DNA from 2 places in the Paenibacillus sp. FSL R10-2199 genome. Region 1 is predicted to be linked to the other one. Evidence: riboswitches for the same ligand, from Rfam matches in the RefSeq annotation. Region 1 holds a riboswitch; the other holds the start of a gene.
The links. Region 1 has a riboswitch for glycine ahead of gcvT (glycine cleavage system aminomethyltransferase GcvT). Riboswitches for the same ligand answer to the same signal wherever they lie in the genome.
Positions count from the first base shown of each region.

Region 2: linked by a shared signal. The riboswitch ahead of NYE33_RS04860 (amino acid permease) and the one ahead of gcvT (glycine cleavage system aminomethyltransferase GcvT) in region 1 are both predicted to bind glycine.

Region 1 covers NZ_JBBOBO010000001.1:1,599,106-1,614,096, forward strand. The annotation lists gene NYE33_RS07010 (ABC transporter permease) at 45-842, opposite strand; gene NYE33_RS07015 (ABC transporter permease) at 862-1,671, opposite strand; gene NYE33_RS07020 (ABC transporter ATP-binding protein) at 1,687-2,703, opposite strand; gene NYE33_RS07025 (hypothetical protein) at 2,906-3,256, opposite strand; gene NYE33_RS07030 (LuxR C-terminal-related transcriptional regulator) at 3,478-4,284, shown strand; gene gcvPB (aminomethyl-transferring glycine dehydrogenase subunit GcvPB) at 4,402-5,862, opposite strand; gene gcvPA (aminomethyl-transferring glycine dehydrogenase subunit GcvPA) at 5,859-7,211, opposite strand; gene gcvT (glycine cleavage system aminomethyltransferase GcvT) at 7,211-8,332, opposite strand; glycine riboswitch at 8,419-8,518, opposite strand; glycine riboswitch at 8,522-8,617, opposite strand; gene gcvH (glycine cleavage system protein GcvH) at 8,802-9,194, shown strand; gene NYE33_RS07055 (hypothetical protein) at 9,328-9,960, opposite strand; gene NYE33_RS07060 (flagellar motor protein MotB) at 10,045-10,938, opposite strand; gene NYE33_RS07065 (flagellar motor protein) at 10,935-11,723, opposite strand; gene uvrB (excinuclease ABC subunit UvrB) at 11,905-13,896, shown strand; gene uvrA (excinuclease ABC subunit UvrA) at 14,575-14,991, shown strand, end outside.
Region 2 covers NZ_JBBOBO010000001.1:1,088,612-1,103,602, forward strand. The annotation lists gene NYE33_RS04820 (GlsB/YeaQ/YmgE family stress response membrane protein) at 1-120, opposite strand, end outside; gene NYE33_RS04825 (response regulator transcription factor) at 341-1,039, shown strand; gene NYE33_RS04830 (sensor histidine kinase) at 1,057-2,436, shown strand; gene NYE33_RS04835 (hypothetical protein) at 2,532-3,254, shown strand; gene NYE33_RS04840 (GntR family transcriptional regulator) at 3,257-4,342, opposite strand; gene NYE33_RS04845 (xylulokinase) at 4,624-6,237, shown strand; gene NYE33_RS04850 (L-ribulose-5-phosphate 4-epimerase) at 6,241-6,936, shown strand; gene araA (L-arabinose isomerase) at 6,977-8,401, shown strand; glycine riboswitch at 8,815-8,894, shown strand; gene NYE33_RS04860 (amino acid permease) at 9,045-10,421, shown strand; gene NYE33_RS04865 (Crp/Fnr family transcriptional regulator) at 10,485-11,081, shown strand; gene NYE33_RS04870 (DUF4386 domain-containing protein) at 11,038-11,745, opposite strand; gene NYE33_RS04875 (methyl-accepting chemotaxis protein) at 11,965-12,786, shown strand; gene NYE33_RS04880 (DUF1304 domain-containing protein) at 12,810-13,178, opposite strand; gene NYE33_RS04885 (GNAT family N-acetyltransferase) at 13,325-13,828, shown strand; gene NYE33_RS04890 (S-layer homology domain-containing protein) at 13,947-14,991, opposite strand, start outside.

The DNA.
Region 1 (14,991 bases):
TATCCTACTCCAACTTGTTAAAGGTTGTTGCTGTTATTTCGCCATCAATTCCCCGTACTCTCATACTTAGACAATCCATACCGGAAGATACCATAAGCCGCAGCCGCGCTTCCTATTGCCGCAACAGGGGCGAGCAGCCACCAGCCGGACCATCCGCTTTTGCCGAAAATATAGGTTGCCGGATAAAAGCTGATGAACGCATAGGGCAGCACAGTAGAAATAAAGATGCGGATCGCCTGCGGAAACAGGGTAATCGGATATTTGGCCAGATCGGACAGGTTATGCACCATCAGCGGAAAGGCATTGCCCGCATTGCGGATCCAGAAGGCGGCGGAATTCCCCGCGAGGTTGACCGATACCCGGATGATAACCGCAGTCAGAAACAGCAGGATCAGGATGGCGGCTTTGCCCAGCGTCCAGTGAACCGGGCTATGCACGAGCGACTGCCAGACGATCACTCCGCCAATCAGCAGATTACCGAGTCCGTTGATGCCGATCCCGGTGCAGAACACTTGAAGGACAACGGGCACCGGCCGCAGCAAATAACGGTCCAGCTCGCCCATGTTGACCAGCCGCCCGAGGCGCCAGGTGCCTTCGAAGAACAAAGAGCCGATGCCCTCCGTCAGAAAGATCATGGCGTACATAAACGTAACTTCCCAGAACTTCCAGCCGTTAATTTCCGGAATCCGGTCATAGATCACCCAGAGGAAGACAAACCCCAGAATCTGTGTCAAGGCGGCAGAGCACATCAAAATATAGAAGTCCTTATTATATTCCAAAATCGCTTTAAGCTGCTGCACATACAGCCGTTTGTAGAGGTAGAGCATTTGGGACATTTTCATTCTGCGGCCTCCTCCTGCCTTAGCCTCCATGGATGGTCACCTGGCGTACCGCCCAGTTCCACATTGCCCTGCCGGCAATCCAGAGTGCTGCCCCCCAGAAAAGTTGAATACCGATCAGCCGCAGACTCTCCCCGGTATCTGCCTGCTGCAGAAAAATCATCGACGGCGTGTGGATGATGGCCTGGAAGGGCAGCAGGAGCGCCAGCTTTTCCAGCCAGTCCGGGAAGAAGGCCAGGGGCACCAAAGCTCCGGACAGGAGATTGGTCAGAGCAATCCGTGTCCAGACGATGCCCATCGATCCGGTGGACCAGAAGCATAAAAGTGCCGCCAGATAGACAACGCCGAATTTCACCACGATTGCACCGAGCAGACTGACTGCGAACAAGATATAGACAGAGAGCGAACCCGGAAAGGTGACTCCGGTCAGGAAGGTGGCGAACAGGATCAGCAGGACCGTACTCATGCCGCCTTCAAGCAGGCTCGAGCCCAAGGTTTCCGCGAATCTTGCGGTCTGGAAATCAATCGGCTTAAGCAGGTCTACGGCGACGCTGCCGTCAAGGATTTTGCCGGAAATAGCCGATTCCGAATACCAGGACAACACAGAGTTGGCCAGGAAGGTAACCAGCAGATAGGTTTTCATCTGGTCCCAGGTGTAGCCGCCTACCACCTCACGCCCGCTGTAAATGCCCTGCCACAGAAAGTAGATGGCCAGCAGATTGATAGAGTTCGCCAGAAAGGTAATGATGTAAGAAATCCGGTAAGCCAAAACCCGTTGCAGGGAGCGGTTCGCGATACTTCTGTACATTTTAAACTGGGCAGCAGTCATCATCGTGTGTAAGCCTCCTTATTCCCCGGTTCCGGTCAGATCCAGCTTGCCGTCATAGACGGCCTTGATGACCTGCTCAATATTAGTATCTTCCATCCGGAAGTCGACAACTTCGCCATATCTCATCACCCGGCCCACCACTTCACTGGCGGTATATTCGTACCGGTCAAAAGAGACCGAAAATTCCTGCGCGCTCTGCTGCGCAAGCTTCATTCCCGGTGTCTGCGCGAGCTGCGCGTATAACTCCGGCATCGGTGATCCGACCTGAAAGAAGATGACACGGTTTTTGGCAAAACGGGCCTTGACCTCGCTCAGGCTGCCGTCATAAATAATCGCCCCATGGTCGATGATAATCAGCCGTTTGCACAGATCCTCAATATCCCCCAGATCATGGGTGGTCAGCATCACCGTAGTGTTCTGCTCCTGGTTGATCTGTTTGATGAACTCGCGGATTTTTTGCTTCACGGATACGTCGAGGCCAATGGTCGGCTCATCCAGATACAGAATCGGCGGGTTATGCAGCAGGGCTGCGGCCAGATCGGCGCGCATCCGCTGACCCAGGGAGAGCTTCCGGGCAGAGAGATGGATGAACTCGCTCATTCCCAGCATTTCAGTGAACAGCTCCATATTCGTCTTGTAGACGGCGCCAGGAATCTGATAAATATCCTTCAGCAGCGAGAAAGACTCCACAATCGGGATATCCCACCACAGCTGGGTACGCTGGCCGAACACGGCACCAATCTGGGCGGCATTGTCCATTCTTTTTTTGTACGGATTGATACCGTTTACAGAAACAGTGCCGGCTGAGGGCATGAGGATTCCGGTCAGCATCTTGATGGTGGTGGATTTGCCTGCACCGTTCGGGCCCACGTAGGCCACCGTCTCGCCTGCTTCTACACTCAAATCCAGCGGCTTAACCGCCACCTTCTCAATATGCCGGGGGAGGAAGAGGTGCTTAACCGCTCCCCCCAGGCCCGGCTCCTTCACTGCCTGCATAAATGACTTGCTCAGCCCTCTGGCTTCAATAATACTCAAGGCTAACCCTCCTGAAAGTTACTTTGAAAGCGCGTTCGCTTGTTCGCAGCATATAAATTTCTGAATCCCAATCTATGTAAAAGACGTATGAATAAATATATCACTGCGGCAATGTCGAAAACTATCATAATCCATCGAATGAATATATTTATTTAGATTATTATGGCGAATGATGCTGCAAAAAAGCGGCTACCCTGGTTAACTAGACTAACCGGGATTTGCCGCTTCGTTCGAGAATGGCTTTGAGGAGTAACCCTATTAATAGTGGCAGCAACAGCTGAACTTCCAGTCTCCAGTCTACAGCGTACAGGTCTACAAGGTTGATCTGCTTCAATAGAACATAGACCACGTTGTACATCAGGAAGGAGCAGCTGACCGTGAGCAGCGGGATTAGGGCCAGATTGCTTTTGGAGCGGAGCAGCCTGTAACCCAGGAAGATCATTAGTGTATGGCTTATCATGATCGCCAGTGCATAATTACTGCCGAAGCGCATGAATGATACCATAGCGGTTGCCAGATTCAGGACTGCCGAGATATAGCCGATGCGAAGCATGTAGAACCTCCTTGCTCAAACGGTACGGTCCTTATCCTTATTTCAAGACAACATAGCCGTTTTCACTTGTGATTTTTGACTGCAGATTTTTCTATTTTACAGCGCTTGCAGGTTCATTTACAGGTCCAATGCTGAATGTTTTTTATTCCGTGATTGTATGTTATAATACTTTCTTTTAAAATCGGTTATATAGGAAATGGTAAAAATGGAGGAGGATCGTCGTGAGAATCTTTGAACAATCGAGAGCATGGAGCGTGCCTGGAGATTTGGAAGCACAGCAGCTTGAAGCCTTCCGGCCGCTTGACGCAGAGCAAATCGAATTACATAGCGGGCAGTCCGGGGTTTCTTTTCCAGAAGAATCGAAAGAGCATATCTATCATAGAGCCATGATATCTTCCATCCGCAGTGAAATGAATAAATTAAGCCAGCTGCTCTCTATTCCTTATGTTGTATTCCTGACGGACAAGGCGGGTACCATTCTGGAGCTGGTCTGTTCTTCTCCGGTCACCCGGGATGAGATGGAACAGGCGGAGCTGCGTCCGGGGGTTAGCTTATGCAGGCAGCGCTCGGGGATGAATGCCGTATCCTTGGCCATGGAGATGAAATGCATCGGGGTAGTGAGGGGGACGGAACATTCCGACCAGGCCTTCCAGAACTGGAACTGTGTGTGTGCTCCGCTGCAGAATGAGGATACCGTCTTCGGATATGTGGACATTTCTTTTAATAGAGGAGAACCGATTGAATTCGCCATTCCGTTCGTTCAGCAGATTGCCGAGAATATTATGGAGAAGTGGATGGAGAAGAACCCGGAGATGCAGCAATACCGCCTGGAAGCCACTTTACAGGAATATAAGCTGACAGCGCGGGAGCAGGATGTAGCACGGCTATGGTTACTTGAGAAAAGCGCGCTGCACATCGGGAGTGATCTGGGCATCAGTGAAGGCACGGTTCGGAATATGCTGAAGAGTATTTACAGTAAAATGCGGGTGAATGACCGCTTCCAGTTCGTCAAACGGCTAACGCCCTAGAAGGCGCGCAACGCTATATATACATAAGAATAGCCGGGCAGTGATACTAGCGTATCGCTTGCCCGGCTATTTATTTGCGGTGAAGTCATTTCGCCTGCGCGTTGCCGCCAGTCGCGTTTAGCCGCAGGAGCAGTTCAGTACCGGCTTCCGCGCGGCCTGGGTCTCATCCAGACGGCTGATCTCCGTGGTATGCGGTGCATTAATTACGATCTCCGGTGTCTCCTGCGCTTCCTTAACGATCTGAATCATCGTCTCAATGAAGCCGTCAAGCGTTTCCTTGCTTTCGGTTTCAGTCGGCTCGATCATCATACATTCCTCTACGGTCAGCGGGAAGTAGACAGTCGGCGGATGGTAGCCGAAGTCGAGCAGCCGTTTGGCCACATCCAGGGTACGTACGCCGTACTGCTTGAGGTTTCTGCCGGACATGACGAATTCATGCTTGCAGACACCCGGGAATGGAATTTCGAAATAAGGTGCCAGACGGTGCATCATGTAATTGGCATTCAGCACAGCGTTCTCGGACACCTCGCGCAGTCCGTCCGGGCCGTAGGTGCGGATATAGGCGTAAGCGCGGACCAGAATACCGAAGTTGCCATAAAAGGCTTTGACGCGGCCAATAGATTGCGGCCCGCCGGAGTCAAGCGAGAAGCTGCCGTCTTCGTTCTGCACCACCGACGGCTGGGGCAGGAACGGAATCAGCTTCGCCTTCACGCCGACCGGTCCGGCTCCCGGACCGCCGCCGCCGTGCGGCGTACTCATCGTCTTGTGCAGGTTGAGATGGACCACATCGAAGCCCATATCGCCCGGGCGGGTGATGCCCATGATGGCGTTGGAGTTCGCTCCGTCATAATAGAGCAATCCGCCGGCTTCATGGACAATCGCGGCGATCTCGACGATCTGCGTCTCGAACAGTCCGAGAGTACTCGGGTTCGTGAGCATCAGCGCGGCGGTGTCGCTGCCGACCGCGGCCTTCAGCGCTTCGAGGTCGACCATTCCCTTATCATTGGAAGGAATGGTGACGGTGTCGAGTCCGGCGGCTGCGGCGCTGGCCGGGTTGGTGCCGTGCGAGGAATCCGGCACGATGACCTTGGAGCGGACCTCGCCGCGGCTCTCATGGTAGGCGCGGATCATCATCAGGCCGGTCCATTCGCCATGGGCACCGGCGGCAGGCTGCAGGGAGACGGCATCCATGCCGGTCAGTCCGGCGAGATCCTTTTGCAGCGTATACATCAGCTCAAGTGCACCCTGGATACTCTCTTCCGGCTGGTACGGATGGATCTTGGCAAGGCCGGGGAAGCGGGCCACATCCTCATTGATCTTCGGATTATATTTCATCGTACAGGAGCCGAGCGGATAGAAGCCGTTATCGACCCCGAAGTTACGCCGGGACAGGGCAGTATAGTGGCGGATAACATCCACTTCGGAGACTTCCGGCAGCACTACCGGCTCGCTGCGGAGCAAGCCCTCAGGAATCAGTGAGCTGATGCTCTCTTCCTGCGGCACATCACATAGAGGCAAAGAGTAAGCCGAGCGGCCGGGGCGGCTTAATTCAAAGATCAGGGTTTGTTCCGGTTTCATATACAGCCCTCCAGTGCAGTGGCGAATTCGTCAATTTCGGTCTTGCTTCTTTTCTCAGTCACGGCAACCAGCATATGTCCGGCAAGCTCCGGATACTCACGGCCCAGATCATAGCCGCCCAGATAACCTGCCTTCAGCAGCCTGGAGTTCACTTCACTGACACTGCTGCCTTCCGGGAGCTTCAGGACAAATTCATTGAAGAACGGGGCGGTGAAGACGCGCTCTGCACCGGTGATTTCAGCCAGCCGTCCGGCGGCGTAATGGCTCTTGCGGATGTTCAGCTCACCAACCTCGCGCATGCCCTCCTTGCCCATCACGGACAAGTAGACGGATGCGCATAACGCCAGCAGCGCTTGGTTAGAGCAGATATTCGACGTCGCTTTCTCGCGGCGGATATGCTGCTCACGCGCCTGCAGGGTCAAGACGAAGCCGCGCTTGCCGTTACGGTCAACGGTCTGGCCGACGATCCGGCCCGGCATGCGGCGCATCAGCGGTTCGGCAACCGCGAAGAATCCGCAGGTTGGTCCTCCGAGCGATGCAGCGATACCCAGCGGCTGTGCATCGCCGACTACGATGTCGGCGCCCAGCTTGCCGGGCGTTTCCAGCACGCCGAGTGCAATGGGATTCGCGCTGACCACGAGCAATCCCTTGACGGCGTGGATCAACGGCTCAATCTGGCGCAGATCCTCGATGCCGCCGAAGAAGTTGGGCGACTGGACCAGAACGGCGGCAGTATCGGCATCAATGGCCTCAGCCAGCTTGGCAAGATCGGTAACCCCGTCCTTATAATCGATTTCCACGATTTGCAGGCCCCAGGCATTGGCCGAAGTACGCAGCACCTGGCGGGCTTCCGGATGAACCGTACGGGAGACAATCAGCTTTTTGCGTTTCGTGGCGCCTGTGGCCAGCACGGCTGCTTCGGAGAAGGCCGTTGCGCCGTCATACATACTGGCATTGGCGACCTTCATACCGGTCAGCTCACAGATATAGGACTGGAATTCGAAGATTGCCTGAAGCTCGCCCTGGCTGATTTCCGGCTGATAAGGGGTATAGGCAGTATAGAATTCCGAACGGGAAATAATATGGTTAATGACAACAGGAATGTGGTGGTCATAGAGGCCGGCGCCAAGGAAGCTGGCATGGGTATCAAAGTCGGCATTCTTGTCAGCCAGACCCTTCATATGGCGCAGCAGCGCATATTCGTCCAGCGGGCCGGACATCGGCATCGTTCCCTGGTAGCGGACAGATTGAGGGATATCAGCGAATAGCTCATCGATGGACTGAATCCCGACAGTCTCCATCATTTCTGCGCGGTCTTGCTCCGTCATAGGCAGATAGCGGTGCTTCATTACGGCTTCACTCCTTGGCTCTTTTTGTAGAACGGGGCTTTGATCACGGCAGCCTTCAGTTGCTTGCCGCGGATCTCCACATACACCTCTGTGCCGATCTCAGTATAGGCAGCATCCAGCAGGGCAAGTCCGAGATTCCGCTTCAGCGTTGGGGATTGAGTACCGGTTGTGACTTCACCGATCTTCACACCGTCGGCATATACAGGATAATGGGAGCGGGGAATCCCGCGGTCGATCATTTCAAGTCCCACAAGGCGGCGCGGGAGACCGGCTTCCTTCTGCTTCAGCAAGGCATCACGGCCGATGAAATCCGCTTTGTCCAGCTTCACGAAGAACTGGACACCCGCTTCGAGCGGCGTAATATCCGCCGAGAGCTCCTGGCCGTACAGCGGCAGCTTGGCTTCGAAGCGGAGTGTGTCGCGTGCGCCGAGTCCGGCAGGGGTCAGGCCATGCGGCGCGCCTGCGGCCAGCAGACCATTCCAGAGTGCAGCCGCTGTGTGGACCGGGGCGTACAGCTCAAAGCCGTCCTCCCCGGTATAGCCGGTGCGGGAGAGCAGTACAGATACGCCGCAGACCTCGGCGTGTTCGATGAAGTGGAAGGGCTTCAGCTCTGCGAGCGGGGCAGAGGTAACTTCGGCCAGAATCGTCTCAGCCAGCGGACCCTGCAGAGCGAGCAGCAGCGTCTCATCGGAGACGTTCTTCAGGCTGACACCGCTGAATTCAGCGGTGAGATGTTCCTGCAGCCACTGGAAGTCCTTGTCGATATTGGAGGCGTTCACGACGAGCATATAGCGCTCATGGCCCAGGCGGTAGACGAGCAGATCATCTACTACGCCGCCGCTCGGATAGAGCATCAGGGTATACTGCGCCGCGCCGTCTGCAAGGCGGCTGACGTCATTTGTGGTCAACTGCTGCAGGAAGGCTTCAGCGCCGCTGCCGTCAACCATGAATTCACCCATATGCGATACATCGAACAGTCCGGCCTGCTGGCGGACCGCTTCATGTTCCTTAACGATGCCAGTAAACTGCACCGGCAGCTCCCAGCCGCCGAAATCAATGCATCTGGACTCCGCATAAGCGGCATAGAGATCATAAAAAGGCGTTCTTCTCAAAGACTCCATCGTGTCACCCCTTAGTCTGTTTACATGCAAAAAAGGACAGGCGAAAGTCCATCAATGCACATCAAACATGCATCAATAGACGTTCGCTCTGTCCTTTGTACCTGAGAGTTACCCTGCTATCATGCCCGCAGGTTTCCCCGTTGGTGATCCGTTTCCTGTTGTCCAGGCTGTGGATGCTCTCCAGAGATGCGTCCGGCAAAGGTCCTTTTGCCTGAGAGATTCACCCATCCCGGGCTTACTCCTTCGGCGCTGCCCCTGAGGGTCAGTCTCTCCCTATGCCATCATTCGCAAACCATATGTTTTTCTACTGACTCCATTAAACCGGGTTTACAAGCACGCTGTCAATCAAAAAACGTCAAAAAGATGACAAATTTAATTTTCCTGTCAGTTATATTGACATTAGGCAAGGTCATAACTTAGGCTATAACTAAATTTAGAACTCCAAATGTGGAAAAGAGGCGGCTTGGAAATGAGTGAAGTGTTGGACAACCTGCTATACAGCGAAGAGCATGAATGGGCACAGCAGGGTGAAGGACGCGTAGTACGTGTGGGAATTACGGATCATGCGCAGCATTTATTGGGCGACATCGTGTTTGTTGAGTTTCCGGAAGTCGGCGCAGCCATTTCCGCGGGCGACAGCGTAGGCAGCATCGAGTCTGTTAAGACGGTGTCGGAGCTGTACTCGCCGGTATCCGGCAAGGTAACCAAGATCAACGACGCACTCGAATCCAGTCCGGAGCTGATCAATGATCAGCCATACGGCGGCGGTTGGATTTTTGAGCTGGAGCTTGACGGTGAGTTTGCCGAGGCAGCTTCCGGCCTGCTGGATGCGGCTGCTTATAAGGAATTGGTTGGGGAATAGTTTCAACCGTTTATGTACCCGGATTATTAGAATAGATGACTGAACTGGATTTACGAAAAGATGAACACGGCAGGCTTCTCTTATTACATTAGATGTCACTAATGTGAGAGGTCTGTCTTTTTGCGTTTCTGTATCACTCCGGAAAGCTAAGCAGCCCCGGATAAATGCGGGGAGCCAAGTGCCAAAGGGCGGGCAGCAGAGCCAGACCCGTAACGGCAAAGATAAGGCACAGCAATAGGAACCGGTATCTTTTTCTGGGACGGGTATTGGGTTTGAGCACGAAGTAATACACACCGGCCGAATAAAACGGGAAAAGCACCACGGCAGACATGCCCATACAGACCAGAAATGTGGATTCCCCGGCGGAGGAAGGGATCATGGCTTCCGGGTTATAGACCGGATTGATCTGCAGAAAGAGGATCACAAATGTCAGATAAGCGAAGAGTAAAAGAAGAGGGAAACAGCGGATGCGTCCATCCTCGGACAAACCGTACAGCATCCACCAGACCCCGAGCCAGGGCAGGGCAAAGGCTGCGCCGGCAATAAGGAAGTCAATGCCTATATACATCAGTTTATCGGGAGGATACACATGGGCCAGGTCCCCCCAGAAGTAATCGGAGGAGAAGAACATCATAAATACAGATAATAAACCAATGAAGAAGGTAATTATTCCCTGGGCAAAAACAATCATGATCAGCGAAACCAGCTGCCGCAGAAAATAGAGAAAACGGGTGGCGTCCGGTGTCGTTCCGTTTGTAGTCTGCATAGCGTTCAATCTCCTTATACTAGCAAATGGTTGCCGTGCCTTCTCATCTGCAGATCTCTGAGCTGATTCGCTTGCAGATACGTGTTATTCTTCCTCTTGAAGCTGCCGCAGGACAATAAGTTCGACCCGGCGGTTCTTCTGCCGTCCTTCAACGGTAGTGTTATCGTAAGCAGGTCTGGTATCCGCGTAACCGGCATATTGGAAAGTATCGGGGCTAAGCCCCTCGTTATCCAGGAAGAAGCGCAGCACAGAGAGTGCGCGGGCGCCGGATAGCTCCCAGTTATCCGTGTAATCTGAAGCGGCGGTTACCGGGACATTGTCGGTATGGCCTTCGATGCTGATCGTGGCACCGATTCCGCGGAACAGGCCGGAGAGCTGGCGCAGTGCCGGGAAGGCAGGTGATTTCAGCTCGGCTTTGCCGGCATCGAACAGGAACCGGTCGCTAAGCGTGATGGCAATGCCCTGCGGTTTATCCGCTACAAAGATCTGCTCCCCAAGGTTGTTATCTTCCACGTATTTGGTGATTACACCCATAAGCGCGGCCAGTTTGGCCTCCTGCTCACGAAAAGCGAGCTCACGCGCCGAAGGCTGGTGTTCTGCAGTTTCCCCGTTTTGCCCGGATGTATCTGTGCCCGTCCCGGTTCCGTTCGAACCACTCTCCTTCACATTGCCCCCGGAAGAAAGACCGCCACCAGTGCTTCCGCCTGCTTCCTGTTCATTCGAGACTGCGGCTCCCGTGTTCCCCTGATTACCATCCAGCACTCCATTTCCGCCTTCAAGCACAGGACTGCCGCTCTTAAAGGTATCAGATAATGAACCGGTAACGATCGTGTATTTTTGCGTATCCAGACTGCTCATGGCGTACAGGATGATGAAAAAAATGAGCAGAAGCGTAATCAGATCCGCATAGGTAATCATCCAGCGGTCCCGGTTCTCCTTACCTCTACTACGTCCCTGGCGGCGGTTTCTTTGTCTCATAGCGGGTCTCCCGGGTTATTATTGCTGCTGCGTCTAGGTGAGGCATCGGGAATAAAGGCGGTCAGTTTTTTGCGGACCAGATGCGGATGATCCCCATTCTGCAGGGACAGGATACCGACAAGCAGCATCTCCATGCTGCCCAGTTCGCTTTGGCTGCGGGATTTGATTTTGGAGGCGATGGGTAAAAATATAAGATTAGCACTGGCTACGCCATAGAGCGTTGCTGTAAAAGCTACAGCGATCGAGGCCCCCAGATTAGAGGGATCCGTCAGATTGCTCAGTACCCGTATTAATCCCATTACGGTGCCGATGATGCCCATAGTCGGAGCATAGCCGCCGGCGGCTTCGAAGATTTTGGCATAGCCTTCATACTTCAGTTCCTTGGCGTCCATCTCCAGTTCAAGAATTTGCCGGACCTGATCAGGATCGGTGCCGTCGACAATAAGAAACAGCCCTTCGCGGGTAAAGGTATCCGGATGCTCCTCCGCTCTCTTCTCCAGCGCAAGCACACCCCCGCGCCGAGTGATTGCAGCCATGGAGATCAGCTCTTCGGCCTTCTCCTGGGTGGTGTCGGGATGTCTGCCGAATGCCAGGCGCAGAGCCGCCGGGACGCTGCGTAATCTGGAGGCCGGAAAACTGATGAGTACAGCGGCAAGGGTGCCGCCGAATACGATCAGCGCGGCGTTCAGCTGCAGCAGGCCGGATAAGCTTCCGCCTTCCCAGAGAAAGCCGCCGATCATTGCGGCAATGCCTGCCAGCAGGCCGATAATTGAAGTGATATCCATAAGTTCAAGCTCCTTAAATTTCTATATATTATGGTTTGCATCAATCTGGGCAACGCTGTATAATAAACGGGAACGTGTATTCCTATCTTCCATATTTTTCAGTACGGTATGGATAGGCAACTATTAGGGCTACAATTATAATATATTCATATATTTTAGACGATAGAGGGGAGACGGGCAAATGAGTGATATTGTCGTCAGTACAAAGACATTTGAACTGGAGTCCGAGTATACACCCCAGGGCGATCAGCCTCATGCCATAGAAGAATTATTGGACGGCATCCGGCAGGGCAAGAAGCACCAGACGCTGCTGGGAGCGACAGGTACAGGCAAGACCTTTACCATCGCACAAGTGATTTCCAAACTGAACCGCCCGACGCTGGTCATTGCGCACAACAAGACGCTTGCGGCGCAGCTGGCGAGTGAGTTCAAAGAATTTTTCCCGAACAATTCCGTTGACTACTTCGTCAGTTACTACGATTACTACCAGCCTGAGGCGTACATTCCTTCCTCCGATACCTTCATAGAGAAAGATTCCAGCATAAATGAAGAAATTGACAAGCTCCGGCACTCCGCCACCAGTTCGCTGTTCGAACGGCGTGACGTTATTATTGTTGCGAGTGTGTCCTGTATTTACGGCCTCGGTTCGCCGCAGGAATACGGAAGTATGCTTTTGACACTGCGGGTAGGGATGGATAAGCCGCGCAATCAGATTCTGAGCAGGCTCGTGGAGATCCAGTACCAGCGCAATGACATTAACTTCGTACGCGGGACGTTCCGGGTACGCGGCGATGTGGTCGAGATCTTCCCGGCTTCACAGGGGGAGCATGCGATCCGTGTGGAGCTGTTCGGAGATGAGATAGAGCGCATTACCGAGATTGATGTTCTCACAGGAGAGCTGATTGGTGAGCGCGATCATATAGCGATCTTCCCGGCTTCGCACTTTGTCACCCAGGAAGAAACGATGCGTGTAGCTATTATCAACATTGAGCGGGAGCTTGAGGAACGGCTGGCCGTGCTTCGTGATGCGGGCAAGCTGCTGGAAGCCCAGCGGCTGGAGCAGCGGACGCGGTACGATATTGAGATGATGAAGGAAGTGGGCTTCTGCTCCGGTATCGAGAACTATTCCGGCCCGCTTACCTTCCGTGAGCCGGGAGCGACTCCATATACCTTAATGGATTACTTCCCGGATGATATGCTGATTGTTATTGATGAGTCCCATGCAACGCTGCCGCAGATCCGGGCTATGTATAATGGTGACCGTGCGCGTAAGACAGTATTGGTGGAGCATGGCTTCCGACTCCCGTCCGCGCTGGATAACCGGCCGCTGCAGTTCGAGGAATTCGAAGAGAAAGTGAACCAGATTGTATATGTGTCTGCTACACCGGGACCATACGAAATGGAGCACTGCGATACTATGGTGCAGCAGATTATCCGTCCTACCGGCCTGCTGGACCCGATCATCCAAGTACGCCCTACAGAGGGACAGATCGATGATCTGATCAGCGAAATCCGTGACCGTGTAGAGCGTGATGAGCGTGTACTCGTTACAACACTTACGAAGAAGATGTCCGAGGATCTGACCGATTACTTCAAGGAAATCGGGATTAAGGTGCGGTATATGCACTCCGATATCAAGACGTTGGAGCGAATGGCCATCCTGCGTGATCTCCGGCTCGGTACGTTCCATGTACTGGTGGGTATTAACTTACTAAGAGAAGGTCTTGACCTGCCGGAGGTCTCCCTTGTCGCCATCCTAGATGCTGACAAGGAAGGCTTCCTCCGCTCCGAGCGTTCACTCATTCAGACCATCGGCCGGGCGGCCCGTAACTCTGATGGACGTGTCATTCTGTACGGCGACCGCATTACGGATTCCATGGAGAAGGCGATGAGCGAAACCCAGCGCCGCCGTGAAATTCAGATTGCCCATAATGAGAAGCACGGCATCACGCCAACGACAATCAACAAGAAAGTGCGTGACATCATCGAGGCCACCAAGGTGGCCGAGTCCAAGGCCGATTATCTCACCGGCGCCGGCGGCAAGCTGAACAAGAAAGAGAAGCAGAGCCTGATGCAGCGTCTGGAGGCCGAGATGAAGGACGCGGCCAAGAACCTGCAATTCGAACGCGCCGCAGAGCTGCGCGATGCGTTGCTTGAACTGCGGGCCGAGTAAGCTGGCCCCGCCAGCACTTACACTTAATGATCACGGAACGGCGCTTCACTGGCCGTTCTTTTTGAAGATAGATTGCCCTTCGCGCATCCCGCAGTGACAGCTGCAGTTACGCCCTTAGCGCATTCCGTAGGAACAGCCGTAGTTTGCGCATCCCGTAGGGCCAACTTGTAGTTAAGCCCTTAGCGCATTCCGTAGGAACAGCCGCAGTTCGCGCATCCCGTAGGGACAGCTTGTAGTTAAGCACTTAGCGCATTCCGTAGGAACAGCCGCAGTTCGCGCGTATCCCGTAGGGACAGCTGCAGTTACGCCCTTAGCGCATTCCGTAGGAACAGCCGCAGTTCGCGTATCCCGTAGGGACAGCTTGTAGTTAAGCTCTTAGCGCATTCCGTAGGAACAGCCGCAGTCCGCGCATCCCGTAGGGACAGCGGTTGTCGGCCCGCTGTAGCATGCAGCGAGCCGTATCCTGCGCCTATAGTATAGCGGTCCCGTAGGGACTAGCGCTCCCATTGCCCCAGTAGCCAATTCCATCCCAGTCCTAACTCTTTCCGCCGAGCTTGCGGGTGTCCAGAGGGTGCAACCCTTGGGGCCCTCCCTTGGAAGGGAGGGTTTGGGAGGGATCGAAAATATTTTGCTAAATGTTTTTCCATTTTAATAGGTTTTTATAAAGGAGAGGTACCGTTGGCGAACGAAAGTATAATAATCAAGGGCGCAAGGGCCCATAATCTCAAGAACATCGACGTAACGATTCCGCGTGACCGCTTCGTTGTGCTGACGGGACTGAGCGGCTCGGGTAAATCATCTTTGGCATTCGACACAATTTATGCCGAGGGCCAGCGCCGTTACGTTGAATCGCTGTCTGCCTATGCCCGCCAGTTCCTGGGTCAGATGGAGAAGCCGGATGTGGATTCCATTGACGGGCTATCCCCGGCCATATCGATTGACCAGAAAACTACAAGCCGTAACCCGCGTTCGACCGTAGGTACGGTTACAGAGATTTATGACTATCTGCGGCTGCTGTTTGCCCGGGTTGGGCATCCCCATTGTCCGGATCATGGTATAGAGATTACATCACAGACGGTGGAACAGATGGTTGAC
Region 2 (14,991 bases), 510 kb from region 1:
GGAGCCGACAAAGCCGGCAATGATATTTCCCAGCACGCCTCCTGGAACATCGCGTCCAATCAGATTGCCGCTTAGCCAGCCGATAATTCCGCCGATAATCAACACCCAGAGCAGATACATTGATTTGTCCCCTTTCCAGTGGTTTATTCAAGGTATGTTAGGAAAGGGAATAGGTGAACTGCTTATTGAATAATTTTTTTGGTTTTCGCCCTGACTATGAACTTCATAGCTTGTGCGGTTAACCCTATAATGTAGTGTTAATATTAGAAGGGAAAGCCACCAACCTGACTATTGGCGGGAAGCTACCTGTGAATGCTTCTACTGGAGGAGGAAGGATCGATTGAAAAAAATTCTCGTGATTGATGATGAGGCGGCCCTTAGAGACTTGATTGAGCTTGTACTCAGGAGAGAAAACTACCAGGTGAAGACGGCAGAGAACGGAAGCACGGGACTACAGATCCTGGATTCTTTTCAGCCGGACCTGGTGTTGCTGGATTTGATGCTGCCGGATTGCTCGGGCTATGACCTATGCAAGGAAATCACTAAGAAGCAGGCGATGCCTGTGATTATGTTATCGGCCAAGAATGAGATTATAGATAAGGTATTAGGACTTGAGCTGGGGGCAGAGGACTACATCACCAAGCCTTTTGATAACCGGGAACTCCTTGCCCGGATCAAAGTTGTGCTTAGAAGATATGACAATAGTGATCCGAAGCAAAGTGATGAGAATACCCGGATGAAGCATGAAGAACTGGCGTTTGATCTGGAGACCCGAGTGGTGCAGAAAAACGGTGTGCCAATTTCGCTGACGGCAAAAGAATTTAAAATTCTCGAAATGCTGCTGAAAAGGCCGGAGAAAATTTATACAAGGGATGAACTGCTGGAGCTCGTGTGGGGATATGATTTCTTGGGGGACAGCCGCAGCGTAGATATGACCATTATGCGGTTAAGGAAGAAGCTGGAGGATGATGCCGAGAATCCGAAATACGTTAGAACGATTTACGGATTTGGTTATCAGCTTGGAGGTGGCTCCGCCTGAAATATGCAACCCGGCTTTTGTTGAATTATTTATTGTTCTCGGTGTTGTCCTTTGCCGTTATTATTATTTCAGTCAACAAAGCGATCGAATACTTCAGCTTCGTAACCATAGAGAAGAAAATGATGGAAAAGGCGGATTTATGTGAGCTGTCCTTCAGGGAAATTCTCACGAAGCATGATAAAGCAGCGGAGGAAGGCCAGCCCACGGATGTGCCGAGAAGTGCTCTGGAAACGTTAAAGGCTTCAGGTAAGGAAGTGCGGATCTATGACAGCAATCAGAAGCTGCTGGGACTAGCTGTGGATGGGATCATAATAAATAACAAGACGCCCCTGATCTTCGCGGGGAATATCCAGAACGCGCTAAAGGGGAATTATTCTTACACGATTACTGATAATCATCTGCTGTATTTCGCCATACCCATTCAGGATAAGTATTATCAGAATAGTTATGTGTTCGAGTTCGTGGAGGACATTTCATATTTCTATGATATTATGGAAAAAATTAGGTATATTCTGTTTGCCGGTGCAGGAGGATTTATTGTACTGATCACGCTCTCCAGTCTATTCATTGCCCGTAATACAACCAAGCCGATCAAATATCTGCTTGGTGCCACGGAGAGCTTCTCCAAACAGCAGTTCCAGCAGGTGCACTTGAACAGGAAGGATGAGCTGGGGATGCTGGCTGAAGGATTGAACCGGATGGGTATCCAGCTCAGCGACTATATACAGTATCAGAAGCAGTTTGTCTCCAACGTATCCCATGAACTGAAAACACCGCTCGCTGCTATCCGGGGATTCTCCCAATATTTATATGAGGGTGAGAATGAGGATGAGGATTTGCAAAAGATATATTTTCATCTTGTAAATGAATCAGACCGCCTGACCCTGCTGATCAATGAGTTATTGATGTTATCCCGGTTTGACAAGGCGGGTCCGGAGGATATGGGTACTGAGAAGACCGATTTAACGCAATTAGCCGTTCAAGTGGCAGCAGGGATGAGAGCCAAAGCCGATAATAAAGAAATAGAGCTGGACATCAGGCAGGGGAAACCGGCCTTCGTATATGTAAATCAAATCCTGATGTCACACGCCATCGCCAATATTCTGGACAACGCCATCAAGTATTCCAATCCCCGTACGAAGATAAGCATTGAAGCCTATATCAGACAGAATGAAGCAGTCGTGCAAATAAGGGATCAGGGGATCGGGATCGGCGAGGATGAGATTGTACGGGTTCAGGAAAGATTCTACCGGGCCAGTAATTCAAATGCTGCCAAAGGATCCGGACTGGGGTTATCCATATGTAAAGAAATCGCCGAGAAATTTGGCGGGTATTTGAGCATTGAGAGCGAAATTGACGCGGGAACCCAAGTGTCCATCGTTTTGCCGCTAATGTGATGTTACATGAATGATACAAGTCTGTTATTACACTAATAAATTGTTTCCCTATACTAACCTCATAAGATAAATAACTTAATTATGGAGGGTTAATAATGAACGCATTAAAAAAACCGGCAGCCCTAATGCTGTCCGCAATATTGCTTATGACACTTCTGGCAGGATGCCAGGCAAATGAGGCGGATTCACCATCGGCAGCACCTGCAACGGCGCCTGCTGCAAGTACCAAGGCTACTGAAGAAGCTGCAACTCCGGCTCCGGTTGAACCTTCACCCGCTGCTTCAGCCGGTAACAACTCCGGTTCCGGGGTAATCAAGGAGGGCACCATTCAAAAGGACGGGAATGTGATATTAAAAGAGCTGGCTTTTGTCCATAAAGACCATACCATTGCCATTTCCGACTTCGTGGACGATACCAAGCTGGAAAGCATGCTGGGGAAGGCGGCGGAGAAGAAATCCCATACCTATTCCGCAGATGACGGGTTGAATATGGATACACTGCTCGGCTTCACGGAGAAGCAGTACAAATTCCCGGGGCTTGAGATCAAAACGATTGATGAAGCGGCTGAAGGCAAGCGGTTCTATATCTTCAGTATTAAAATTACCGATCCCAAATATGCCACGGTCCGCAATATCAAGGTTGGCGACACTGTAGAGACTCTTAAAAAAGCTTATCCCGAGGGCAAGCTGGTCGGAGATGGAGCACCCAATGAAGAGGATGACTACCGGTTTGCACCGGCTAACTATGTGGATTTCATGTCATTTCACATCAAGGACGCAAAGATTGAGAGTATCCTCATCTCCACACTTCTGGACTGAACTCACTCCAGCGCCCTTACCGTCTCCCCCTCAATCAGCACAGGCTGATAATAGGTGCTGTTCCGCAAATCCTTCTTCCCCTGCAGCTTTTTAATAACCCACTCAGCGGCATCACGGCCCATCTGCTCCTGCGGATGGGTTAAGGTCGTGAGCTTGATGCCCGCATTCTTGGCGATATAAGAATTATCCTGGCCAATAATTGATAAATCCCCCGGAATCGAAATCTCCAGCTGTCTGCACACATTTACGACTTCCAGGCCAACCTCATCGTTATAGCAGACAATAGCTGTTAATACCTCTTTGTTATCGGTCAGGAACTGCTTCAGGTTCTCGGACAGGGCTTGCTTGGACTCGGTATCGAAGGACAGCACCTGCTCGGGGTGAAAGCGTAATTTGGCTTCTCCAAGCGCTTTGATATAACCCTTCATGCGGTATTTGCCTTGCAGGTCATCCATTTTGGCAATAATACCGATCTGGGTATGGCCCTTGGAGATCAGCTCTCTGGTCGCCAGGTAACTGGACTGCACATCATCAAGGCAGAAGAAAGGCACCTCCAGTTCTTCATAATAAGCATTAATCATGATAAACGGGACATCCTGTTCTTTGAACGACAGATAGTAGGCGATATTGGGGTTGTACAGATTGCTCTTCGTAGGCTCAATAATGAGACCTTCGACGCCAAAGGACAGCATCATCTCCAGCGCCTTCTTCTCCTGGGCGACATCATTATTGGTACTGGCGAGCAGCAGCGAATAATTATCCTCATTCAGTCTGCTCTCGATCCCGCGGATGATGGAAGGGAAGATGTAATCTGAGAGGTAGGTCGTGATGACACCTATGGTTTTAGTGCTCTGATTGCCCCCCGATTTGGACCGGAACTGGTTGCTTACATAGGTGCCTGATCCCTTCTCGCTTCTTAGAAAGCCCTCATTGGATAGCTCCAGGATAGCCTTCCGGACGGTTTGCCGGCTCACACCATAGGTGTCCTGCAAGGCTAATTCTGTAGGAATCTGCTCGCCCACACTATAGGTTCCTGACAGTATATTGCTTTTTATATCATCAAAAATAATCTGGTATTTGGTTTTCACCCGGCTCACTTCTTTCATGGTTGTTCATATACGAATCGGTATATCTGCGATAGTTGTACGTACACATTATAGTATGAATATATCGTTATTATAATCCAATGTCTACTATGTATAAGCGTTTCAAGGGAAATATGGATTTCTCACTGTAAAATTTGTATGTATATCTTGTGTGTTGTGTTGACAAATGTACGAACAAAAAATATACTAAGTCTGTTAATAAAGGAAGCGCCTTCTTTCCATTTCTATTATAACAGTTTGGTTCAGAGAGGAGTAACGTGGGCATGGATCAGAACATCGGGCAAGCGATACTTAAGGGAGAAACTTCACTGGGTATCGAATTTGGATCCACACGTATCAAGGCAGTACTGATTGATCAGCGTTTCGAGACCATCGCATCCGGAAGCTTCGAGTGGGAGAATCTGCTTGAGGGCGGGTACTGGACGTATCATTTGACAGACATTATCAAGGGCCTGCAGGAGGCTTACCGTGAACTGAAGCAGGTAGTCCAGCAGAAATACGGTATTACGCTTAAGACCGTCGGTTCTATCGGGTTCTCGGCAATGATGCACGGATATATGGCTTTTGACAGCGCAGGTGAGCTGCTGGTTCCGTTCCGGACCTGGCGTAATGCAACAACCGGTGCTGCGGCCAAAGAATTAACGGAGGTCTTCCAGTTCAACATCCCTGAACGCTGGACCATAGCGCACCTGTATCAGGCGATACTGAACGGGGAAGAGCATGTGCCTCAGGCGGAGTTCGTAACAACGCTGGGCGGGTATATTCACTGGCTGCTGACCGGCAGCAATGCGATCGGGATCGGCGATGCTTCGGGGGTTTTCCCGATAGATGAGGCCACGCAGGATTACAATGCAGCGATGGTTGCACAGTTCGATGAACTTATTGCAGATAAGGGCTACCCTTGGAAGCTGAAAGATATTCTCCCTAAAGTGTATACTGCGGGCGAGCAGGCGGGGCTATTAACAGAAGCGGGTGCGTTAATTCTGGATACGTCCGGGGAGCTGCAGCCGGGTATTCCGCTGTGTCCTCCGGAAGGCGACGCCGGAACAGGTATGGTTGCTACGAACAGTGTCCGCAAACGGACCGGTAACATCTCCGTAGGCACTTCCGTGTTTGCAATGATCGTGCTGGAGAAGGATCTTACAGCCGTATATCCGGAGATTGATATGGTTACTACTCCAGACGGCAGTCCGGTCGGCATGGTTCATGCCAACAACTGTTCCAGTGATCTCAACGCCTGGATCGGGTTGTTCCGTGAATTCTCGGAGGCAATGGGCTTTAAGTCTGATCCCGGCCAGCTGTTCAGTGTCCTGTTCAATAAGGCACTGGAGGCGGATGCCGATGGCGGCGGTCTGCTGAGCTACGGGTATTTCTCCGGGGAGAATATTACCGGGATTGAGAAAGGCCGGCCGTTGTTTGTACGCTCACCGGAGAGCCGCTTCAATCTGGCCAACTTCATGCGGACGCATTTATTCTCCGCTTTTGGCGCGCTGAAGATCGGAATGGATATTCTGACCAAGCAGGAGCAAGTGTCGATCGACAGCATTCTGGCTCACGGCGGATTATTCAAAACTCCTGTTGTCGGGCAAAAAATCGTGGCCGCTGCAATGAACGTCCCTGTCTCGGTCATGGCAACAGCCGGAGAAGGCGGCGCATGGGGGATGGCGATTCTGGCCTCTTACATGCAGAACAAAGCACAGCAGGAGCGTCTTGATGACTTCCTTGACCACAAGGTATTTAAGGATGTGGAAGGACAAATCATCCATCCGGATGCGGCTGATGTGAAGGGCTTCGAGCTGTTCATGGAACGTTATACTGCAGGGATCGCGATCGAGCAGGCTGCTGTAGATCATCTGGTAGAAAACGGGAGGGGTTAACCTATGTTGGAGCAACTGAAAGAAGAGGTATTCGAGGCCAATCTGGACCTGCCTAAGCATGGACTCGTCAAATACACCTGGGGCAATGTGAGCGCAGTTGACCGTGAGAAAGGCGTATTCGTCATCAAACCAAGCGGCGTCAGCTATGACAAAATGAAGCCTAGCGATATGGTCGTAGTGGATTTCGACGGTAACGTGGTTGAAGGGGAGATGAGACCATCCTCGGATACACCGACCCATGCCGTACTCTACAAGCATTATGCAGAAATCGGCGGCATCGTGCACACGCATTCGACCTGGGCGACCATCTGGGCGCAGGCCGGGTTGGATGTTGCTGTAATGGGCACGACACATGCCGACACCTTCTATGGCGCGGTACCCTGCGCGCGCTTCCTGACGCAGGAGGAGGTTGACCGCGGCTATGAAGCGGAGACCGGACGCGTGATCATTGAGACTTTTGAACAGCGGGGCCTTGATATTATGGCAGTTCCCGGCGTCTTGCTGAAAGGCCATGGCCCGTTCACCTGGGGGAAGAATGCCCATGATGCAGTGATGAACAGCGTGGTGCTGGAGGAAGTGTCCAAGCTGAACCATTTTGCCCGCGAGCTGAACCATTTCGCTGAAGAATTGCCGCAGCGGATTCTGGATAAACACTATCTGCGCAAGCATGGTAAAGGCGCTTATTACGGTCAGAAATAATCTGATTTATATATTATCCAAGAGAAGAGGATGAAATAATATGTCAACAGTAAGCGCTAAGCAATTCTGGTTTGTTGTAGGATCACAGCATCTGTACGGAGAAGAAGCCCTCGGTGAAGTCAAAGCTCATGCACAGGAGATGACGGATGCCCTCAATAACAGCGGTGTGCTGCCTTATCCGCTGGTGCTGCAGGATCTGGCGGTCAGCGCAGACAAAATCACTTCGATCATGAAAGAAGTCAACTACCGTGACGAGGTTGCGGGTGTCATCACCTGGATGCATACCTTCTCCCCGGCCAAAATGTGGATCCGCGGCACGAAGCTGCTGCAGAAGCCGCTTCTACACCTGGCTACCCAATACAATGAGAGCATTCCTTGGGCTACTCTGGATATGGACTTCATGAACCTGAACCAGGCTGCCCATGGCGACCGTGAATACGGGTTCATCAATGCCCGCCTGAAGAAACAGAACAAAGTGGTGGTAGGGTACTGGGAACGCGCCGAAGTCCAGAAGCAAATTGCCGAATGGATGGACGTTGCCGTTGCATATAACGAAAGCTTCAACATCAAAGTGGCCCGCTTCGGCGACAACATGCGTAACGTGGGCGTTACCGAAGGCGACAAGGTAGAAGCCCAGATTCAGTTCGGCTGGACCGTGGATTACTTCGGGATCGGCGACCTGGTTGCGTATGTAAACGAAGTGAAGGAAGAAGAAATTGATGCGCTGTTCGCTGAATATGCAGAGCAGTATGATTTCGATTACGGTTCATACAGCAAAGAAGCATGGGAAGCCAGCGTGAAGGTACAGGCCAGCTATGAAATTGCCCTCAAACGCTTCCTGGATGCCGGCAACTACAATGCGTTCACTTCGAACTTCGAAGACCTGCACGGCATGAAGCAGCTTCCGGGTCTTGCCGTTCAGCGTCTGATGGCACAAGGCTACGGCTTCGCCGGCGAAGGGGACTGGAAGACAGCGGCCCTGGACCGCCTGATGAAGGTGATGAGCCACAACCTGAACACCGGATTCATGGAAGATTACACCTATGAAATGGCTGCCGGACAGGAAGCGATTCTGCAGTCCCACATGCTTGAGGTTGACCCGAGCCTGGCCAGCAACAAGCCGAAGGTGCTTGTGTCTCCGCTGGGAATCGGCGACCGCGAAGATCCGGCCCGTCTCGTATTCGACGGCAAGGCTGGCGAAGGCGTCGTGGTATCGATGGCTGACTTCGGCACGCATTACAAGCTGCTGATCAATGAAGTTACTGCCTTCGAGCCGACGGTTCCGGCTCCGAATCTTCCAGTGGCCCGTGTGCTCTGGCAGGTGAAGCCTAACTTCCAGGATGGAATTAAGGCATGGATCGAGAATGGCGGCGGCCACCATACCGTGGTGTCGCTCAACTTGACTACAGATCAGATCGTTACCTACGCCAAGCTGGTTGGCCTGGATTATGTAATCATTAAATAAATAGCGGAATAATGTTGGATCAAATGAGCGGATGGGCTGTTGCCTGTCTGCTTTTTTTTAATGCGGAGCCAAGGTATTACCGGCAAACTCATCCTCCGTGCCCGTGATTTTCTAAAATCCTGTACAAAATACAACATTCGCTTCATTAAATTGGACTAAATCGAAAATTGTTGTATTTCATACAACAATCTATCTAAACAACCGGGTATCTGCGCATCCAAGTTGCAAAACGTACAACATTTATGCCGCTGTAGTGCAGGAGCGCACCCTAGACATCTAGCCATAGGTAGGAGACTTTTATCACTGTTCAATACTCACATGCCGAGTAATATGTTAGAATATCAGAATGCATTAACGCTTCACCAATTTAATACATCACACGGGCTATGATTGCTATGGATCACACTATAGCAGGAGCAGCTTCTGGAGAGACTGCGGGAGACCGCAGCGCCGAAGGGTTCACAATCTCAGGCAAAAGGACAGAAGAGTACGGAATTTGTATTTGTTATGCTGATTAATTACGGTCAGCGGCGCAGGTAGCTTATTTTGATATTCTTATGAACCGGGAGATTGGATGATATCCAATCTCTTTTTTATGTTATTTGGCAGCATAGCGTTGTACACATTAAGGGGGAAAAAGGCAATGGCACAGACAGAATTAAAGAGAGATTTGGCGAACCGTCATGTACAGCTGATCGCTATCGGCGGCACGATTGGTACGGGGTTATTCCTGGGATCAGGCAGAGCGATTCAGCAGGCCGGGCCGTCCATTATGATCACGTATTTACTCGTGGGAATTGCCGTGTTTTTTGTGATGAGGGCGCTGGGTGAGCTGCTGCTCTCCAAAGCGGGATATCAATCTTTTACGGACATTGCTGAAGACTATCTGGGGCCGCGGGCTGCGTTCATTACAGGCTGGACCTACTGGTTCTGCTGGATTATGACGGCGATGGCGGATGTGATTGCAGTGGGCGTTTATGTGCAGTACTGGTTCGATATCCCGCAGTGGGTACCGGCCGTCATCTGCCTGATTATTCTGTTAGGACTCAATCTGCTGACGGTCAAAAGCTTCGGCGAACTCGAATTCTGGTTTGCCCTAATCAAAGTCGTCACGATTCTTGCCTTAATTGGCCTGGGAATCATTCTGCTGGTCATCGGGTTCAAGACGGATGCGGGATCGGTGACGGTCCGCAATCTCTGGGAGCACGGGGGCGTGTTCCCGAACGGTGTCAAGGGCTTCTTATTTTCCTTCCAGATGGTTGTGTTCGCTTATGTCGGTGTGGAGCTTGTGGGTGTATCAGCCGCAGAAACAGCAGATCCGGAGAAAAATATCCCCTCGGCGATTAACAAAATTCCTCTGCGGATTCTCTTCTTCTATGTAGGCGCGCTCTTCGTCCTGCTGTGCATTAACCCGTGGACCCAGCTCAGTGCGGCTGAAAGTCCTTTTGTGCGGACCTTCAGTCTGGTCGGGATTCCGGTTGCTGCAGGTATTATCAATTTCGTCGTCTTAACCTCAGCGGCTTCCGCCTGCAACAGCGGGATGTTCTCAACCAGCCGGATTCTGTATAATCTGAGCAGAAGGGATCAGGCCTCCCCGCAGCTCGGCAAGCTGAACCGAAATCATGTGCCTGCTAACTCTTTATTTATTTCTACAATAGTTATATCGGCCGGGGCGCTGCTCAGCAAGCTTATTCCGGGTCAGGCTTTCGGCATCGTTACAACGATCAGCGCCATTTGCTTCATCTGGGTGTGGGGGGTTGTGCTCGTATGTCATATCAAGTATAAGAAGAACCGTCCGGACTTACATGCCTCGTCCAAATTCAAAGCACCGTTCACACCGGTTATCAATTATGCGGTATTAACGTTGTTTGCCGCCATTCTGATCATTATGCTGTTCGCAGATGATACCCGTCCGGCGCTGCTGTTTACGCCCCTATGGTTCATTCTGTTGTTCGTCCTGTACTCCATGCGGAGCAAGAAGGAGAAAAGTGATGCGGATGTCAGTATAATCAATACATGAGTGCAAGAATGTTCAAACGCTACTGACATGTTGTCAGTAGCATTATAAGGAGGAATCCGAAACATGAAGCATAGATTACTCCAATATATGACCCGGCTGACCTCCTTCAGTGAAGAGCAGCAGCAGGCCATTCTGGAGGAGATTCTTGTTGAGGAATACAGCAAGGGAGCCACGCTGCTTAGGCAGGGGGAGGTTCCCGGTCATTGCTATTTCGTGTTAAAAGGATGCGTACGGCAGCATAGTGTTGACGTCACAGGCCGCGACATCACCTCGAATTTCTACACAGAGGAGCAGGCGATCGCTATCTTCAATGCGCATAAAGAGGATGCCTCGTCGGAATACAGCCTGACTTGTCTGGAGGACTGCGTACTGGTTGTCGGTTCGCTGAATACCGAGAGGGAAATGTACGCCAGACACACGCAGCTGGAGCTGATGACACGCCGGATGATCGAGGAGAATTTCGGACAGGTGCAGGCGGAATTCGCCGCCTTCATTGCGGCATCCCCCGAAGACCGCCTCAAGGCACTGCTGCATCGGAGGCCCGGCCTGATCAGCCGCGTCCCCCAGCATCAGCTGGCCAGCTATCTCGGGATGACACCGGAGTCGCTCAGCCGGATTAAGAAGCGGCTTGAGCGCGAACACGCGCAGCCGGGACTTTGAACAGCAGCCAGATGCCAAGCCCCAGCTCCCCTGCGGTCATCGGCAGCATGAACACCCATTTGATGATTTGGAGGAATTCTCCATACCCGGGCACAAGTGTGCCGCACAGATGAACCACAATATAGCCGAAGCCTGCCAGCAGCAGCAGCACACTGACGGGCTTCGGAATATTCTCCGACCATAACGCCAGCACACCTATAATCAGCAGATGCCCCCCGAACAGAATCAAACCAGCCGACCATACCGCTTCAAAAGCATGAAGATGAAGCATGACCTCCGCCTGCAGCTCCCCTCGTGTGAAGCCGGAAAGCGCAACCTCCCTGTTACCGGTAAGAAGTGATACCACGATCAGACTGGAGACAGCACCCCCCAACACTGCCGTATAAGCCAGGCGCAGCCATGCTCCCAGCAGGGACAGGCCCGGATGCACAGGCTTCAGCACCAGATATAAGGCCCAGGCAGCTGCCGCATCACAGGCCATAATCAGTACCCAGCCCAGAATCCCGGCCCTGAACAGCGACGGAGAGGCCTGAAGATTGGCGAAGGTACCAGCGGCATCTCCATCCACTACCAGACTCCCTTGGACATATCCGTACGAGAGCGCGGCGGCAACCGCCATTACAATGAGCGATATTCCCCCGGTTCGAGCCACTGCAGCAGACATTAGCATAACCCCCTGATTGATTATTGATTGTGGTTATATTGTACTAAGGCGCCTGCAGGGCTTCATTGACTTAAGTTAAGAGGACATGATTAAATTTTAAATATTAAGTTTTTGAATAAAGGATAGTCATTGAAAAATGTCGAACCTTAATCTAGATATTTCTGTACTGTGCAATGAAGCGATTTAATGAAGTGATTTAATGAAGGAGAACCCACATCCATGAAGAACATTATCCGCTCCCTTGAAGATATAGTGAACCTGGCACCGGTCCTGAAAGCTGCTTTTCCCTATGATGTATCTATTGCTGTCTGTGATGTGGAGAAGTTCATCGCTTATTTCCCTGGAACGTCCATTGATCTGGGAATTCGGGCAGGACAGATAATTCTTGCGGACGAACCTCTGTATCATGCGCTGAGAAATGATGAATTCTCGAAAGCTAATGTCCCTAAGGACTACTATGGGTATGAATTCGTCGGTACGGTTCTTCCGGTACACGGAGAGGATGGAAGCGTCTGCGGGGCGGTCTGCATCCAGGTCCGCAGACAGACCGAGCTGCGCGAAATCGCTGATCAGATCTCGGTCTCCCTAAATCAGGCTAACGCCCGGATTGGGCATGTGGCAGAGGGCTCGGGGCTGCTTGCCGATTTCTCGCAGAAGCTGCTGCTCCAGTCAGAAACGACCGCCGAAAGTGTCAAAAAAAGCGATGAAGTGCTGGCTGTCCTCAGAAAGGTCGCCGACCAGACGAATCTGCTCGGGATTAATGCAGCCATTGAGGCTGCCCACGCAGGAGAGAAGGGGCGGGGATTCGATGTTGTAGCGAAAGAAATCCGCAAATTCTCGAAGGAAACCGAGCAGTCTGCGCAGCGGATCCGGGATACCCTGGGGGAGATCCAAGCCGCGATGAAGCAGATCAGCCAATCCATCCATCAGATTGCGTCAGTCGGGCAGGAGCAGGCTGCTTCAACGAATGAAATCTCCAGCTTCATCGAGGAGATCCGGACGATGTCCGAGCAGCTGAACCAGTTCGCGCAGAAGCTGTGAGGGAAGAGCGGCCATTCTCATAATTACAGATTCGCCAGAATAACGGCAAGCAGAGCAATGAAGGCCGGGAGGCCCTGAACCAATAGAATGGATTTCTTGGCCGTGATGCCGCCATAGACGGCTGCAACCGCAACACAGATCAGGAAGAACAATTGAAGCTGAACACTGAAGGTATCATTCGGATGCAGCAGGCTCCAGACTAGACCGGCCGCCAGAAAGCCGTTATACAATCCCTGGTTTGCAGCCAGCGATTTCGTTTCCCGGGCGAACTGCGGAGTGGTGCCGAACGATTTTTGCGCCCGCGGGGTAGTCCACAGGAACATTTCCAGCACTAGAATATACACATGCTCCAGTGCAACCAAGGCCACGAGTATTAAACTCACGATCATCATAGTAAATCCCTCTTTTCATAATTATGTAAGATTGATTAACGGAAAAATTAAATTGTTTAAAATATAATTTTACACTGTCTAAATATAGCCAAATTCTGCAATTTTGTCAATTTGGAATCCCTAAGTTCCTTGAGGAGGCAAACCCGTTGTACCTAAGAATGCTGACATCCGTGGATGCGGAGGTTTACCGCGAGCTTCGGCTACAGTCGCTGCGGCTGCATCCGGAAGCCTATCTCAGCTCCTATGAATCGGAAAAGAAGCTGTCTATAGTCACCACCCGCATCAGGCTGGAGCCCTCGGAGAATAATTTCACGCTGGGAGCTTTTGATGGTGAGGAGAGGCTGGTGGGCATCGTCACTTTTTTCCGGGAGAGCCGGCCCAAAATTGATCATAAAGCTAATATATATTCAGTATATGTGGATTCAGATGTCCGTAAACAAGGAGTGGGCCGCCGCTTGATGGTGGAGCTGATTGCCCGGGCGAGGCTGTTGCCGGGGCTCGAAATTCTAAATTTAACGGTAACCTCGAATAATGTAGCTGCCAAAAGACTATACGAATCTCTTGGATTCATCTGCTATGGCACAGAGCCGAAGGCGATGAAGCTTGGGGATGAATATCTGGATGAGGCTCTGATGATTCTGATGCTGTAGCTCTATCGTGTTGACAAGCTTCCCGGCGGCGATCATAGAACATGCCAAAAAGCACAAGCCGCTGACATGTGCTTTTTGAGCTGATAATTGCTTGCGGAAAATTGGAATGTTCCGGGTATTATTGATTCGCAGCAGCCCGCTTCAGGATCTCCTGAACCTGGCTAACCATAGCGGCCGCGTCTGTACGGGTGATTCCAGCCTGCGGATTGAACTTGCCGTCAGCATCCAGCTTCACGATCTTCAAGGCGATGGCCGTCTGAATGGCTCCCGAGTTCAGGATATTGATCTTGTCATTATCCTTGATCTCTACCGGAATCAGATTAAGCAGCGGCAGCTGGCCGCTGGTCTGGAGGGTATGCACCAGCAGGTAGGTGAACGATTCGCGGGTCATGCTGGCTGCCGGATCAATCTTGATCTGCAGATCAGCCTTCGGTCCTGCGGCTTCCTTGATCAACTGAACAGCTTGCTCAGCCGTAAGAACTTCGCTCTCTGCTGCGGGTGCTTGATGAGCCTTCAAGTATTCCAGCGCTTTATTCACGATATCCGTACCGGCGGTACGTGTAATATCACCCTTCGGATTGAAATTGCCGGACTCATCCAGTGTAACGAAGCCAAGCGCCAGTGCGGTTTGAATAGCGCCTGAATTGGAGATATCCATCTGACTCTCATCTGCAACTTCAACTGGAATAAGCTTGAACATCGGCAGCTGGCCGCTGGTCTGGAGGGTATGCACCAGCAGGTAGGTGAATGATTCGCGGGACATGCTGGCAGCCGGGTCGATCTTGATCTGCAGGTCTGCTTCCGGACCTACAGCCTCCTTAATCAATTGAACGGCCTCTTCGGCAGTAAGCGTCTCACTCTGCGCGGCCGGTGCCGGATGTGACTTCAGATACGCCAGCGCATTGCTGATCGCTACGGCTGCTTCAGCCCGGGTGATTTCCTGCTTAGGATTAAGCTTGCCACTTTCATCCAGCTTCAGGACACCGTAGTTCAGGGCGCGCTGGATCGAACCGGAATACTCTGCCTTAACTTGATCCTGGTCCTTATAATCAATAACAACCGGCTTGATCATCGGCAGCTGGCCGCTGGCTTCAATCGCATCAATGAGCTGGTGCGTGAATTCTTCACGCGTCAGCTTCTGGTTGGGCTTCAGGTCGGCGGGC